3 regions of the Paenibacillus sp. MER TA 81-3 genome follow, and region 1 is predicted to be linked to each of the others. Evidence: predicted binding sites of a transcription regulator. Region 1 holds the regulator's gene; each other region holds the start of a gene.

The links. Region 1 encodes NrdR, which represses ribonucleotide reductase genes. Its sites were predicted from a motif close to AACACNATATATNGTGTT; they were not measured.
Region 2: a site for NrdR is predicted at 2,486-2,503, ahead of M3650_RS17205 (adenosylcobalamin-dependent ribonucleoside-diphosphate reductase). Genes of this name have one in related genera too.
Region 3: a site for NrdR is predicted at 2,590-2,607, ahead of M3650_RS13010 (anaerobic ribonucleoside triphosphate reductase). Genes of this name have one in related genera too.

Annotation. Positions count from the first base shown of each region.
Region 1 is NZ_JAMAWB010000011.1:196,705-201,427, reverse strand. Features, by position in the region: gene coaE (dephospho-CoA kinase) at 1-493, shown strand, start outside; gene M3650_RS18070 (lytic transglycosylase domain-containing protein) at 490-1,080, shown strand; gene M3650_RS18065 (alpha/beta-type small acid-soluble spore protein) at 1,141-1,362, opposite strand; gene nrdR (transcriptional regulator NrdR) at 1,486-1,962, shown strand; tRNA gene M3650_RS18055 (tRNA-Ala) at 2,061-2,136, opposite strand; gene M3650_RS18050 (hypothetical protein) at 2,193-2,459, opposite strand; gene M3650_RS18045 (helix-turn-helix transcriptional regulator) at 2,768-3,679, shown strand; gene M3650_RS18040 (N-acetylglucosamine kinase) at 3,815-4,723, shown strand, end outside.
Region 2 is NZ_JAMAWB010000011.1:13,328-18,050, forward strand. Features, by position in the region: gene M3650_RS17205 (adenosylcobalamin-dependent ribonucleoside-diphosphate reductase) at 1-2,413, opposite strand, end outside; gene M3650_RS17210 (DEAD/DEAH box helicase) at 2,735-4,723, shown strand, end outside.
Region 3 is NZ_JAMAWB010000008.1:49,616-54,338, forward strand. Features, by position in the region: gene cymR (cysteine metabolism transcriptional regulator CymR) at 1-335, shown strand, start outside; gene M3650_RS12995 (cysteine desulfurase family protein) at 376-1,554, shown strand; gene M3650_RS13000 (PRC-barrel domain-containing protein) at 1,693-2,172, shown strand; gene M3650_RS13005 (hypothetical protein) at 2,223-2,435, shown strand; gene M3650_RS13010 (anaerobic ribonucleoside triphosphate reductase) at 2,761-4,626, shown strand; gene nrdG (anaerobic ribonucleoside-triphosphate reductase activating protein) at 4,629-4,723, shown strand, end outside.

The sequences.
Region 1 (4,723 bases):
GGAGGTTGTCCTTCCTGGCAGCCCCGTTCTGGACAAGATTGCGGAGCTGTTCGGAATGGACATGCTTCTTGAGGACGGCTCTTTAGACCGCAAGCGGTTGGGGGAGGTCGTATTCGCTAGCGAGGAGCAGCGCAAAGTGCTGGAGGGAGTTACTCATCCGGCCATCCGGCATGAAATGATAGCACAAATGAGCAGGTTGGAAGGGGAGTACCCTGATAAGCTCGTTGTGGTGGACGTGCCGTTGCTATACGAATCGGGTCTGACGGAAATGTTTGAATCTGTAGTCGTCGTATATGTTCCGAAGGAAATCCAACTTCAGCGCCTCATACAGCGGGATGGAATTGACGAGGTACAAGCGGAGCGCCGATTGCAGTCGCAATGGGACATTGAAGAGAAGCGCAAGCTTGCCGATGTCGTCATTGATAACAGTAAAGGACTTGAATATACGGAGCAGCAAGTTGAACGTTTCTGGTCGCAGAAAGGATTGTTATGAACCGTGTTATGAAGGTTCTGCGCAAGAAAAGAGTGTTGTTGTCGCTTTTCTTGGGCTTGTTGTTTATTTTGTTCGTTCAATCCCAATGGTTGGGGCGTTGGATGTATCCGATTCCTTACGAGAACGAAATACGCAAGCATGCGGCAAAGTATAAGGTCGACCCGCTTCTCGTGGCGGCGATCATTCGAGTGGAAACGAATTTCCAAGCCGGGCGTGAATCCCGTAAAGGAGCGATTGGCGTCATGCAGCTTATGCCTGAAACAGCGACCTGGGCGATGGAACAGTTACAGTTGCAGAGGCACTGGACGATGGATGAGCTGAAGAACGAGGTTGATCCCAGCATTCATTTAGGAACGTGGTATTTAAATTCCCTGTACAAGCAATTCAACGGAAATTGGATTGCTGCCATTGCCGCATACAATGCGGGTCCAGGAAATGTGAACAAATGGATGCGAACGCAAGTGTGGGACGGCCAATATGAAACAGCCAAAAATCAAATACCATATGGAGAAACGAAGTTGTATGTTCAACGAGTCATCCATTATTATGATAAATATAAAGATATTTATCCGACACCATTGAAATGACAAAGAAGCATCGGACGAGCCGATGTTTAAATCACCGCTTGAGCCGATGCTTCTTCTAACTTATTTGTATTGACCTGCAAGTTGCTGCTCAGCCATTTGTACAAGACGTTTCGTGATGTATCCACCGATCGAGCCGGTGTCACGAGTCGCCATGTTGCCATAGTACCCGTCTTGCGGGATGGCAATACCCAATTCTTGAGCGATCTCGAACTTCATTTGCTCGAGTGCTGCCGTTGCTTGTGGTACAACCAGGTTGTTGCTGGAACGATTGTTTTGGCTCATATCTATTCACCTCCTTGCGGTTGGTAATTGTATTGTGCGCATTCTTGTAAAGTTCATTACAGGTAACGATTGGGATTTTCATCAAATTGATTAACATCAGGCGTAAAGGACGGAGGAAATGAAATGAAGTGCCCCTATTGCGATCATTTAGGAACCAAGGTGCTCGATTCTCGTCCGGCGAATGATAATAAGTCTATTCGCCGCAGGCGTGAGTGCGAGCTGTGCAGCCGACGCTTCACAACATTTGAGATGGTAGATGAGACGCCTCTTATCGTCATTAAGAAAGGCGGGAGCCGGGAGGAGTTCAGCCGGGACAAGATGCTGCGCGGGCTCATTCGGGCATGCGAAAAGCGGCCGGTATCGGTAGAACGGCTGGAGATGATTGCTTCGGAAGTGGAGAAGCAGTTGCGCAATACGGCGCATGCCGAAGTGGAGAGCCGCATTATCGGCGAGCTGGTAATGGAGCAGCTGTATCCGGTTGATGAGGTCGCTTATGTCAGATTTGCGTCCGTATACCGGCAATTCAAAGACATTAATATGTTCATGAAGGAATTGAATCATTTACTATCCAAAAATTCTTTGGGAGAACATCAAGAATAACAACAAATGTAAGAACCCGAGGAAGCAGGGGTTCTTTTTTTGTAAGCAAACACAAAAAAGACACCTCGTTAAGAGATGTCATCGAGTATAACATGGATTGGTGGAGCCAAGGGGGCTCGAACCCCTGACCTCTTCGCTGCCAGCGAAGCGCTCTCCCAGCTGAGCTATGGCCCCGTTCACCTGTTATATTGTACCATGCACAGTATTAAAAATGCAATAGGACAAATTTCTTATTCAGCAAGCATTTCAGGTAAATTCACTTGGCTGTCAATTTGATCCGCGAATCGATTCAAGCATTTGCAAATAAAGTCTTTCCGGCAAATCGGACAAGGAATCGTCAGTAAACGGCTAATGCTTTTCTCGCCATGGTTATAGAACACACGGCACAGCGTACCATCTTGCAGCTTCACTTTTACCTGATAAAGTTTTTCGGAATCGTTGCGTTCGATTAACGTTTTTTCCTTTACAATCGGTTCATAGGTCACGTTTCGTTTCACCTGCATCCTTAAATTTTTCGCAAGTAACATATTATGTTTTTTGAGTGTCTTTGTCAATTTAAATTATAACATCCTGAAGGCAAAGTTATTACTGGCGGATTATTGAATACGTGAGAAAATACGAAAAACGAAGGAAAAAGTCGTAAATCACGTATTGGCACATTTTTTTTGAAGTGCAATTTTCCATGCAAGTCTCGAATAGGTCTCACCCATTTATACCCGGCGGAAATTGCGGTCATCCGTATTTTTTGTTGTAATGGATATATGAGAATGCGATGAGTCTTGCAGGAGGGAGGGTATCAAGTATTATGGAACTTTTCAATGAGACAGAATGGATGACCCGAACGGACACACCACAGACCATCATCCGTGATCTTATTAATTTGCCTGATTCATTTCCGTTCATGGCCGCAACAACAGAAGGTGTCAGTCCCGGCTCTCAGCGATTGCATTGGCACCGGGAACTGGAGATTAACTACATTCGCAGAGGCCGTGGGTTTTATTTAATCAATGGGGTGAAGTATCACTTTCAGGAAGGGGACATTTTACTAATTAACGCTCATGACCTGCATCGCGCCTTCGAAACGGACAACCTTACGATGGACGTGTTCATGTTCGACCAGGCACTTCTCGCCATGGAGCTCCGTTATGATCACGATGTGTTGCGTCCATTTCGCGAAATGGGCGTACAGTTTACGAACCTGCTAAGCCGACAGCATCCTGCAATTCCGCAGCTAGTCGATATTTTGCAGGATATTACGCTTGAGATGGACCGGAGAGACACTTCCTATCCTTCTGTGGTTCACGCGCAATTGACCCGATTTCTCGCATTGGTGAACCGTCATTTTTCCGTATCGGATGCCAATCCCGCACCTGTCAAGCATCGTGGCATGCATGCGCTCAAAGAAGTTATCCGTACGATGGAGCTGCATTTATCTTACCAATGGACATTGAAGCAGCTTGCGGATTTGGCTCATCTGAGTCCTTCTCGTTTTAGTGCTTTATTCCAACAGGCTGTCGGCACTTCGCCGCTTGACTACCTTATCCAGCTGCGCTTGACCCATGCGGCTTATTTATTAGAATCCTCAGACGAGAAGATAATTGATGTCGCAGAAGAATGCGGCTTTCGAAATTTATCCAACTTCAATCGCTTGTTCAAGCAGCATTACACAATGTCACCCAGTGAACTTCGTCAGCAAAGACAATTGAATAAACAGTAAGATTGTATTAGTTTTTGCGAAATTAGTAGTAGTCTATCTTTGAAAAAAAGGTGTAAGGTAACTATAAAGCGTTGTATGCGCATTCAGCGATTGTCGCAGGGGCGCCGAACAAAACCGGAGATAGGAGAGGAACTGATGAGCATCTACTTGGGAGTGGACGCTGGAGGCAGCAAAACACACGCCCTACTAATTGACGCACATGGAAATGTATTAGGTAAAGGATTGGCTGGCAACGGCAATCATCAGATCCACCGTGACATTGCCGCGCGCAATATACGCCTTGCTTGTGACGCGGCACTTGAATCGGCCAATCTGACTAAGGACGACGTTACGTTTGCCTATTTCGGGCTTGCCGGTGCGGATCGGGAGCCGGATTACACGATTTTGCGTCCGATGATTGCGGAGCTTGGCTATGAACGCCATGCCATTGCGTGCGACACGATGATCGGAATGCGAGCAGGCACGAACCGTCCGTACGGTGCGGTTATCATTAGCGGATCGGGCTTCAACAGCGCTGCTCGCAACCGGAATGGGCAGGAGCTGCAATACGGCGGTTTCGGTCATATGTACGGCGACGGCTTCGGCGCAGGCTCGAGCTTGGCTGTATTAGCGTTTCGTGCGGTCATTCGCGCATGGGACGGACGAGGAGAAGCGACGAAGCTGACCCCAATCATACTTGAACAGTTAGGCTACAGCTCAGTGGATGAGATGTATACCGATGTGCTGGATAACGTTCAATCTGTCCCCAGGGACCTAGTGAAAGCACTGTTCCTAGCGGCGGCAGAGGGAGATGCTGTGGCGCTCCGCATATTGGAGGAGGAAGGTACAGAGCTCGGCAATGCCGTTAACGCGCTCATACGACGCCTTCACATGACAGAGGCAGCCTTTGATGTTGTTCTGATCGGCAGCGTATTGACGCGGGGACAAGGGCCGTATTTTATTGAAGCCATCAGCCGTATGGTGAAGACGGCTGCGCCATACGCTCGCTGCGTGCGACTCGAAGCGGATCCGGTCATCGGAGCAGTGCTCAGTGCAATGGATGAA
Region 2 (4,723 bases), 180 kb from region 1:
GAATCTCCAGCGCCTTCGCCACGGCGTCGGCAATCGATTCTACGCGATTGGCTCCGAACCCGATAGCACCAGAGCCGCCGATGCCTTTCAAGTGCTTGATGAGCAGCTCGACCTTGTTGCCATGATCCCCGTAACGCAGGAACAGGGAGCATACGCGGCCAAGCGCTTCCGCCATCGCGAATACGTCCGATCCGGCCTTCCCTACATTCAGGAAGATCTCTCCCGGAATTCCGTTCAAATCGTTGATCGTAATGTACGCCATGCCGAACGGCGTATTAATCTTGTACGTCGCGCCGCGCAGCACCTGCGGACGACGCTTGTAGACGTTATTCGATCCGTTGTTTCCGCTCAACTCTGGCTGAGATGTAACGGCAATGGTTTCCGATGTCGAGATCGAGCTGGAGGCCTCCTTCTCTGTCTCTTGAGCTGCATCTTCGGATGTCGCAGCGGCCTCCGCCTTACCTTCTTCCTTCTTCTTATCTCCCTTGTCTGTAGAGAGCACTTGAACGTCACGGCTGCCGTCACGATAGATCGTGACACCTTTGCAACCAAGGTCAAACGCCAGCTCATACAGATTTTTTGTCTCTTCTACGGTAAAGTCATTCGGGCAGTTCGCCGTTTTCGAGATTGAGCTGTCCACCCAGCGCTGGATAGCCGCCTGCGCACGAATATGATCCTCAGCGGACAGATCCATCGCCGTAATGAAATAGTCAGGCAAAGGTTCGCCCGGATGCGCGTTCATCCATTCCTGCGCAATCGGCACGAATTGCTCGTCGAAGCCGAGACGGCTCTGACGGAAATATTTGAATGCAAAGTATGGCTCAATCCCGGTTGATGTGCCGACCATCGTGCCTGTGCTGCCTGTCGGCGCCTGCGTAATGACGGTCACGTTCCGCATGCCGTTCGCGCGAATCGCTTCCCCTACTTCTGGATAGACGTCGACGATGTTCTTCATGAACCCGCTGTGAAGATAGGGTTCCGTCTCGAATGCCGGGAACGAGCCCTTCTCCGCCGCAACTTCAGACGAAGCCAGATACGCTTCGCGTGCGATGAAGCCGAACAATTTATCGAGGAACTCCAGCGATTCCGGACTGCCATAACGAACACCGAGCTTAATCATAAGCTCAGCCAGACCCATGGAGCCGAGGCCGACACGGCGCTCGTTCTGCTGGTTCTCTTTATTTTTCTCAAAATGGTACGGTGTCTTGTCGATGACGTTATCCAAAAAGCGCACGGCATATCGCGTAACCATCGACAGATCGTCCCATGCGACATCATCGTTGTCTTCGTCGTAGAACTTGGACAGGTTGATCGCGGACAAGTTGCATACACCCCAAGCCGGCAGCCCTTGCTCGCCGCACGGATTCGTACAGATGATCGGGTTAAAGTACCAGCTGTTCGACATTTGGTTGTAGTGCTCCATGAACACGACGCCAGGCTCCGCCGATTTCCATGCGGACTCGATAATCGTATGCCAAATTTCGCGCGCTTTTACGGTACGATACGGTATAACCGCCCTGCCTGCCTTTTTCCATTTGTCCAAATCGCCGTCCCACAGCTCGTCATACTCCGGATCCGCTGTATCCGGGAACACCAGCTCCCAATTCAGATCTTCCTTCACGGCTTTCATGAAGTCGTTGCTCACGCAGACGGACAGGTTGGCGTTCGTCACTTGACCCATCGTTTGCTTCACTGTTATGAAATCGAGTACGTCGGGATGCCAGTCGTTAATCATGAGCATGAGCGCACCGCGCCGGCTGCCGCCTTGCTCGATCAAGCCCGTCGTGTAGCTGAACAAGCCGCCCCAAGATACGGCGCCGCTTGAAGATCCGTTCACGCCGCGTACCATGGCGCGCCGCGGACGAAGCGAAGACAGGTTAATGCCGACCCCGCCGCCGCGGGCCATAATTTCCGTCATTTCCGATAAGGTTTCCATAATGCCGCCACGGCTATCCTTCGGCGAAGGTATTACATAACAGTTAAAGAGCGTAAGCTCCTCGCTTGCCCCTGCTCCAGCCGCAATGCGTCCGCCCGGAACGAGCTTCCAGTCATCCAATATATAGCGAAACTTTTCAGTCCATTCGGTTTGTTTTTCCGGAGTTGCTTCTACCGATGCCATCGCAGACGCGAGTCGGTCCCACATTTCTTCCGGCGTTTTTTCGATCGTTAGCGTCAGCTTCTCTACCGTGGATTGCACCACTTCGCCGCTGCGCACCTTGACCGATACAAAACGTCCGTCACGCGCAATTACTTCACCGACTTCTTTGGCTGGGAACTTCGGATCGTCCTTCGTCAACACCAATACGACGTCACCGACCTTCGTATTGTTCGTATCCGCATCCTTCCATGCGTAGCGATCCAAAAATATTTTTTCGCTTAGCCCTTCCAAGCGTTGCTTCTGCACCGTTTTCAAAGAAAACAACCTCCTAATTCAATTTCACTGTAAGCACACTTGTAATCAAACCTCTCGATATTGTATGTATCTTCCACAATATATTGTGTGCGAAAATCATTGTACTATACTATATATAGAATTTCTAATGTAAAAAGGTGAAATAACCCGCAAAGAATGGAGACTGAGTTTGCCAAGCTTCTTTTTTCTCTATGAATCTCCCTTTTTTACTCCTTGCACTCTGTCCATTTTTGCGTGCAAGCCACCTCCAACTACATCCAATCAGGTTATGAAACCTTCGAAAAAGGACCATACTACAGCTAAAGCAAGGAGGTCGAGTGGATGCCAACGTACGAATCGCCGAAATCCAATACTGTGCAGCCCGCAACCAACAATGCGGCGCCCGTATCTTCCATAAATGCTGCGTCTGCAATGGAAATCGTGCGGCAGCCAGACGGAGACCATGTACATGATGGTCATGCGAGTGCTGCTCATAGCTTTGCCCAGATCGCAGCCTCGCCCCAAGCGACGAAGCCGTCGCTTGACGCCTCAGCTCCCGAACCACAGGAATCCCTGCCGACGCCGGACAGGTTAGTCGGCCAAGTACCGCTCTATCTGGATCACGAATGGACGGAAGATTTGTCTGCAAGGCTCGAGAAGAACGGCCCGTGGGATGACTTCACGCTGTTTCAACTTGCCTATGAAGCCGAGCAAGCGAAGCGGATTCACGCCTTCGACGAGTTGCTCTGTCTCTCGCATGTCCAAAACGTCGAGCCGCTGCCCCATCAAGTGGAGACCGCGCGCAAAGTGCTGCACGAGATGCGGGGACGCGCCATACTCGCGGACGAAGTCGGGCTCGGCAAGACGATTGAAGCCGGGCTCGTGCTAAAAGAATACATGATTCGCGGTCTCGTCAAACGCGTACTTATTCTGGTGCCTGCATCGCTAGTCCTGCAATGGGTGCGGGAGCTGAATCATAAATTTGGCATCCCCGCCATCGCGCAGAAGAAAGCATACCAGTGGCAATCAGATGTCGTCGTCGCCTCAATGGATACGGCCAAGCGCGATCCGCATAAAGCATTCTTGATGGAGCAAGAATTCGACATGCTCATTATCGACGAGGCGCACAAGCTGAAAAACCGCAAAACGACGAATTACCAGTTCATTCAGCACTTGCGCAAAAAATATTGCTTGCTGCTGACCGCCACCCCCGTTCAGAACGACATGAACGAGCTATATAACTTAATTACGCTGCTGAAGCCCGGTCAGCTCGGCGGACAAGACGAATTCAGCACTAATTTCGTGGCCGATAAGCGGATACCGAAGAACGAGAACAAGCTCCAGACCGAGCTGTCCAAGGTGATGGTCCGCAATCGGCGCGGCGAAGGCAGCGTGCAGTTCACGAAGCGCATCGTCAAGAATGTGCCGCTGACGCTGTCTCCAGAAGAGCAAGCGCTGTACGAAGGCGTGACCCGCTTCGTCAAAGAGCAGTATCAAGCGAACGGCGGCGATATCGGCAGCATGTTCTCCCTCATTACGCTGCAGCGGGAGGTATGTTCAAGCCGGGATGCCGTATTTTTGACGCTGGTCAACTTGTCGAAGAAGCTGCCGGAGGATTCGCCGGTGCGGAACCATATATGGGACTTAGTCGATCTGATCAAGGGCATCACCGCGAATACGAAAGCCGAGACGGCCATTCAGCTCATACGCGAGATGAACGAGAAGGTCATTGTCTTTACCGAATACCGGGCGACACAAGAATATTTGCTGCAATATTTCCGCAAGCACGGACTCGTTGCGGTACCGTACAGCGGCGGTATGAATCGCGGCAAAAAAGACTGGATGATGGATCTGTTCCGAGGCCGCGCCCAAGTGATGATTGCGACCGAGGCCGGCGGCGAGGGCATCAATCTGCAGTTCTGCCATCATATGATCAACTTCGATTTGCCGTGGAACCCGATGCGCGTCGAGCAGCGCATTGGCCGTGTCCACCGTCTCGGGCAAATGAACGACGTGAAAATATACAATCTGTCCACACATGGAACGATTGAGGAACACATTCTTAATCTCCTCCATGAAAAAATCAATATGTTTGAATTAGTCATCGGCCGCCTCGACATGATTCTGGAACGCTTCGAGAAACAAGATTCGCTGGAACGAAGCTTATCCCGCATCCTGCTGGAAGCCGGTACCGAGGAGGATATTAGACAACAGGTCGACCGCCTTGGACATTCACTGAACTCCATTCGCGAGGAAGTGGAGACGGAAAGCGGGAATTCGACGGAGGCCCTAGGCCGGTTGCTTGATCAAATAAGTACGGAAGCGGAGGCC
Region 3 (4,723 bases), on a different contig from region 1:
AGAGTATAGCGGAGAAAAATCAACTATCGGAGCATTACTTGGAGCAGCTGATCGCGCCACTTCGCAATGCAGGACTCGTGAAGAGCATTCGCGGCGCATACGGTGGTTATATTTTATCGCGCAATGCGGAGCAGGTTACGGCTGGAGAAGTGATTCGCGTGCTGGAAGGTCCGATTTCACCAGTCGACTTCACGGAAGAAGACGATCCTGCTAAGCGTGATTTATGGTTGCGCATAAGGGATAGCATTGCTCAAGTGCTTGATTCGACAACGCTCGCCGATTTAATTACCTATAAAGAAGAAGGCAGTCAAGATAGTTATATGTTTTATATTTAGAGGTTAGGTTACGCATATTTAGTAGTTGGGGGAAGATGCGATGGAACGCATATATTTTGATCATGCTGCAACTACGCCGCTTCATCCGGACGTGCAAGCAGTAATGGCGGCAAGTATGCATGACGTATTCGGGAACGCATCAAGTGTTCATGCATACGGGCGTGAGGCAAAATCTGCTGTCAATCAAGCACGCGATCGCATGGCGGCACGGCTTGGCTGCCGTCCTCAGGAGCTGGTATTTACGAGCGGAGGCACGGAAAGTGATAATGCGGCATTGTTCGGGGCCGCCTGGGCGGCATGGCTGCAATCCGGGCAGTCGCCGCACCAGCACACCACGAAGCCTCATATTGTGACGACTCAAGTCGAACATCATGCTGTTCTCCATGCCTGTGAACGATTGGAGGCTCTTGGCTTTGAAGTGACTTATGTGGCGCCTGATGAGACAGGCTTCGTTAGCGCGGACAAGATTGAATCCGCTTTACGGCCGAATACGTGCCTTGTCAGTGTCATGTACGGCAATAATGAGGTGGGCACGCTGCAGCCTATACGGGAAATTGGCGGAATCGTGCGTGCACACGGTATTCTAATGCATACAGATGCCGTACAAGCTCTAGGCATGATACCGATCCAGTTGAATGAACTGCCTGTAGACTTTGCAAGCTTCTCCGCCCATAAGGTGAATGGTCCGAAGGGTGTCGGCGCGCTGTACATTCGTACAGGCGCCGTTTGGGATCCGTTTCTTTTCGGGGGCAACCAAGAACGCAAACGCAGAGCGGGCACGGAAAATATTGCGGGAATTGCCGGCTTTGCCGAAGCGGTGGAGCGGGCGGTCAGTTCGTTAGATGAGAAGATTCAGCAACTGAACAGCATCCGGGAAGCGCTGTGGACAGGGTTGAAGGATACTTTGGGAGATCGCGTGGTGTGGAACGGTCATTCTTCCTTGCAGCTGCCCCATATTTTGAATGTGAGCATACTCGACGTTCCTACCGAAACGATGCTGATGAATTTAGATATTGCAGGCATCATGGCAGCAAGCGGCTCGGCCTGCACATCGGGATCATTGGAAGTGTCCCATGTGCTGGAAGCAATGAATTTACCGGAAGAACGCAAGCGCACGGCTGTACGTTTCAGCTTCGGATTGGGCAATACTAGGGAAGAGGCAGCTTTCGTCGCTCAACAAATTGCAACCATCGTTTCACGTGTTCGTACTAGAAAGTAAGGGCAATTCCACGGCGTGAAAGGAGGGGCAGCATAGATACGGCGGTAAGCGAGTTCTCGTACTTCTTGGACAAGCATCAGGCGAAGTCGCGGATGTGTGCAAGAAAGTGATTATGCCGTAAGCTGAGGAGGCCCCGACATGAAGTTGTTGGAATTGATAGGTCTGCCTGTATATGAAATTGAAACAGGAAAGCAAGTATCTAAAGTGAAGGATTTCCGTATCACGGAGCAATGGTGTATTACACATATAGAGCTTGAAGGAAGTGGCCGCAAAGCAAACGTCATATCTGTCGTAAGATGGGAGGACGTAACGGCTTGTGGCGAAGATGCCATCATGATAGCGAACGATAAAGCCATCCGGCAGACGGAGGCTATCCATATAGAACGATCGTTTCTTACGGGAAAGACGGCAATGAGAGATTTGCCTGTCGTAACAACGGAAGGATCACAATTGGGATGGGTCGCCGATGTTTATTTTCAGCCAAATATGGGTAACCATATAACAGGTCTGGAAATATCAGACGGTTTGCTTTCTGACCTTTTGGAAGGGAGACGGCAGATAGATGGGATGAGCGGCTTGAAGTGGGGCGCTGATGTTATCGTCGTTGAAGAAAGCTGAAATAGCATTTAGTACGAACAAATTAGTCAATGGACGGAATGGTGAGAATGATGCGCTGCCCGAATTGCAATTCCAAAGATATCGGGAAAATTGGCTCCCACCAATTTTATTGCTGGGGATGTTTTATAGAGCTGACGGTAAACGGCGACAAAATGTCTGTATTTCAAGTGGAAGAAGACGGTACATTAAGCTCGTTGGACGATTTATTTTTCGGTGATGATTTTGTGACACCTCCTTATCCGGAAGCGCATGCTTCATCCTAGAGGATGCGAACAGGAACGGTTCAAAATAATGCCTAAGCGCTCGAACTCGGTCGTTGACACGGGAACGGGCGCTTTTTGTGTTGACTATGACAAAGCGCATATTGTGTTTATAATGATTGAGGCATAATACATATTGTGTTTGAAAACATAAAAATACACTACATATAGTGATTTGCCTGGAATATAGCAATGGAAGGACTGGACGAAGATGACGATGATACCGGTGAAACGCCGCAACACGGCTTGGGAAATGCACAAAAATCAAGAAGGAACCGCTGTGGCGGCAGGTTGGGACAGTCAGCTTCCCCGAACAAGTGAAATGAAGATGAACACATCTCTAGATATAGCATCCGCTTCGGATAAGCTGACTTGCTCGCTGCATGAAATTATCGACGGCGGCAACAAGGATTTAATGCAGGAAAACGCGAACGTGGACGGTCGCTCCCCAATGGGCATGATGGGGAAGATGGCAAGTGAAAGCGCTCGTTGGTACGCGGTGGAGCGCTTGCTATCACCAGACGTGAGACAAGCGATGGACCATAATTTGTTGTACCCGCACGATTTGGACTTCTATGCTTCCGGTACGACGACCTGTTGCCAAATTCCGCTCGGCAAGCTGCTTCGACTCGGGTTCAATACCGGCCATGGTCATATGCGCGAGCCGCAGGATATTAAGAGCGCACTGGCACTAGCTTCCATCATTCTGCAAGCGAACCAGAATCAGCAGCATGGCGGGCAAGCCTATCCGATGTTTGACTATGATCTTGCTCCATATGTGCGCAAGACGTATGAGCGTCATATGCGTTACATAGCAACCCTGCCGCTTGATCCAAGCTTCGACACGGAAGCGGAAGCATGGCGTCTTGCGGAACGAGACGTATACCAAGCATGTGAAGCATTCATTCATAATGCGAACTCGATGCATTCGCGCGGAGGCGGCCAAGTTCCATTTATCTCGATTAACTATGGGACGGATACCTCTGTCGAAGGGCGCATGCTGATGAAGCAGCTGCTGCTCGCGACGCAGGCAGGACTCGGCAAAGGAGAGACGCCGATTTTCCCCATTCAAATTTTCAAGGTGAAAACAGGTGTCAACTTCGAACCTGAGGACCCGAATTATGATATATATTTGCTCGCGTTGGAGACGACGGCACAGCGTCTTTTCCCGAACTTTGCGTTTTTGGATGCGACCTTCAACGCGCAATATTACGACGGGACGGCGGAGAGTGAAGCGTGCTACATGGGGTGCCGCACGCGCGTAATGGGCAATGTTAACGGAAAAGAGACAGCGCTCGGGAGAGGGAATTTGTCGTTTACCTCGCTTAATCTTGTGCGGCTTGCCCTATTGTCCGCCAATGTGTCCGATTTCTTCCAGCGGCTCGACGAGTTATTGTCGCTATCGGTGAAGCAATTGCTGGAGCGCTATGAGTATCAGGCCAAGAAGCAGGTTCAGGATTTCGCGTTTCTGATGAAGCAGGGTGTATGGCGGGGCAGCGAAGCGCTTCGTGCGGAAGAGGAGCTGCGCGAGGTATTGAAGGAAGGGACTCTCAGCGTCGGCTTTATCGGGCTCGCGGAGGCGCTTGTCGCCTTAACCGGAGAGCACCATGGCCAATCGGAAGCAGCATGGAAGCTCGGCCTCCGCATCGTCTCTCACATGCGCAAGCGGATGGACGAGGCGACCGATGCTACTGGCATGAACATGACGCTCATCGCTACGCCAGCGGAAGGCTTGTCTGGAAAGTTTACGCATAAGGATCGGGCTGAATTCGGCTGCAGGGAAGGAATTACGGATCGAAGTTATTACACGAATTCCTTTCATGTGCCTGTGTACTATGACGTCAAGGCATATGACAAAATTGTGATTGAGGGGCCGTTCCATGAGCTATGCAATGCCGGACATATTACGTATGTAGAGCTGGACGGAAGTGCCAAAGCCAACACGCGAGCGCTCAATCAGCTCATTCGCGCCATGGCCGCGAACGGAATCGGCTATGGCTCCATCAACCACCCTGTGGACCGCTGTCGGGCATGCGGTCATCACGATACGATAGAAGAGGACTGTCCGGTATGCGGCAGTCCCAGCGATCAGATTGAACGCATCCGCCGCATTACGGGCTACTTGGTCGGAGATATGAATAAATGGAACTCGGCGAAGCGTTCCGAAGAATCGGAGCGGGTGAAGCACGGATGAGCTTGCAGGTGCTTTCGATCCTTCATGACAGCGTCGTTGATGGCGAAGGGCTGCGAACGGTCGTCTTCTTCAGCGGATGTCCGCATCAATGCCCTGG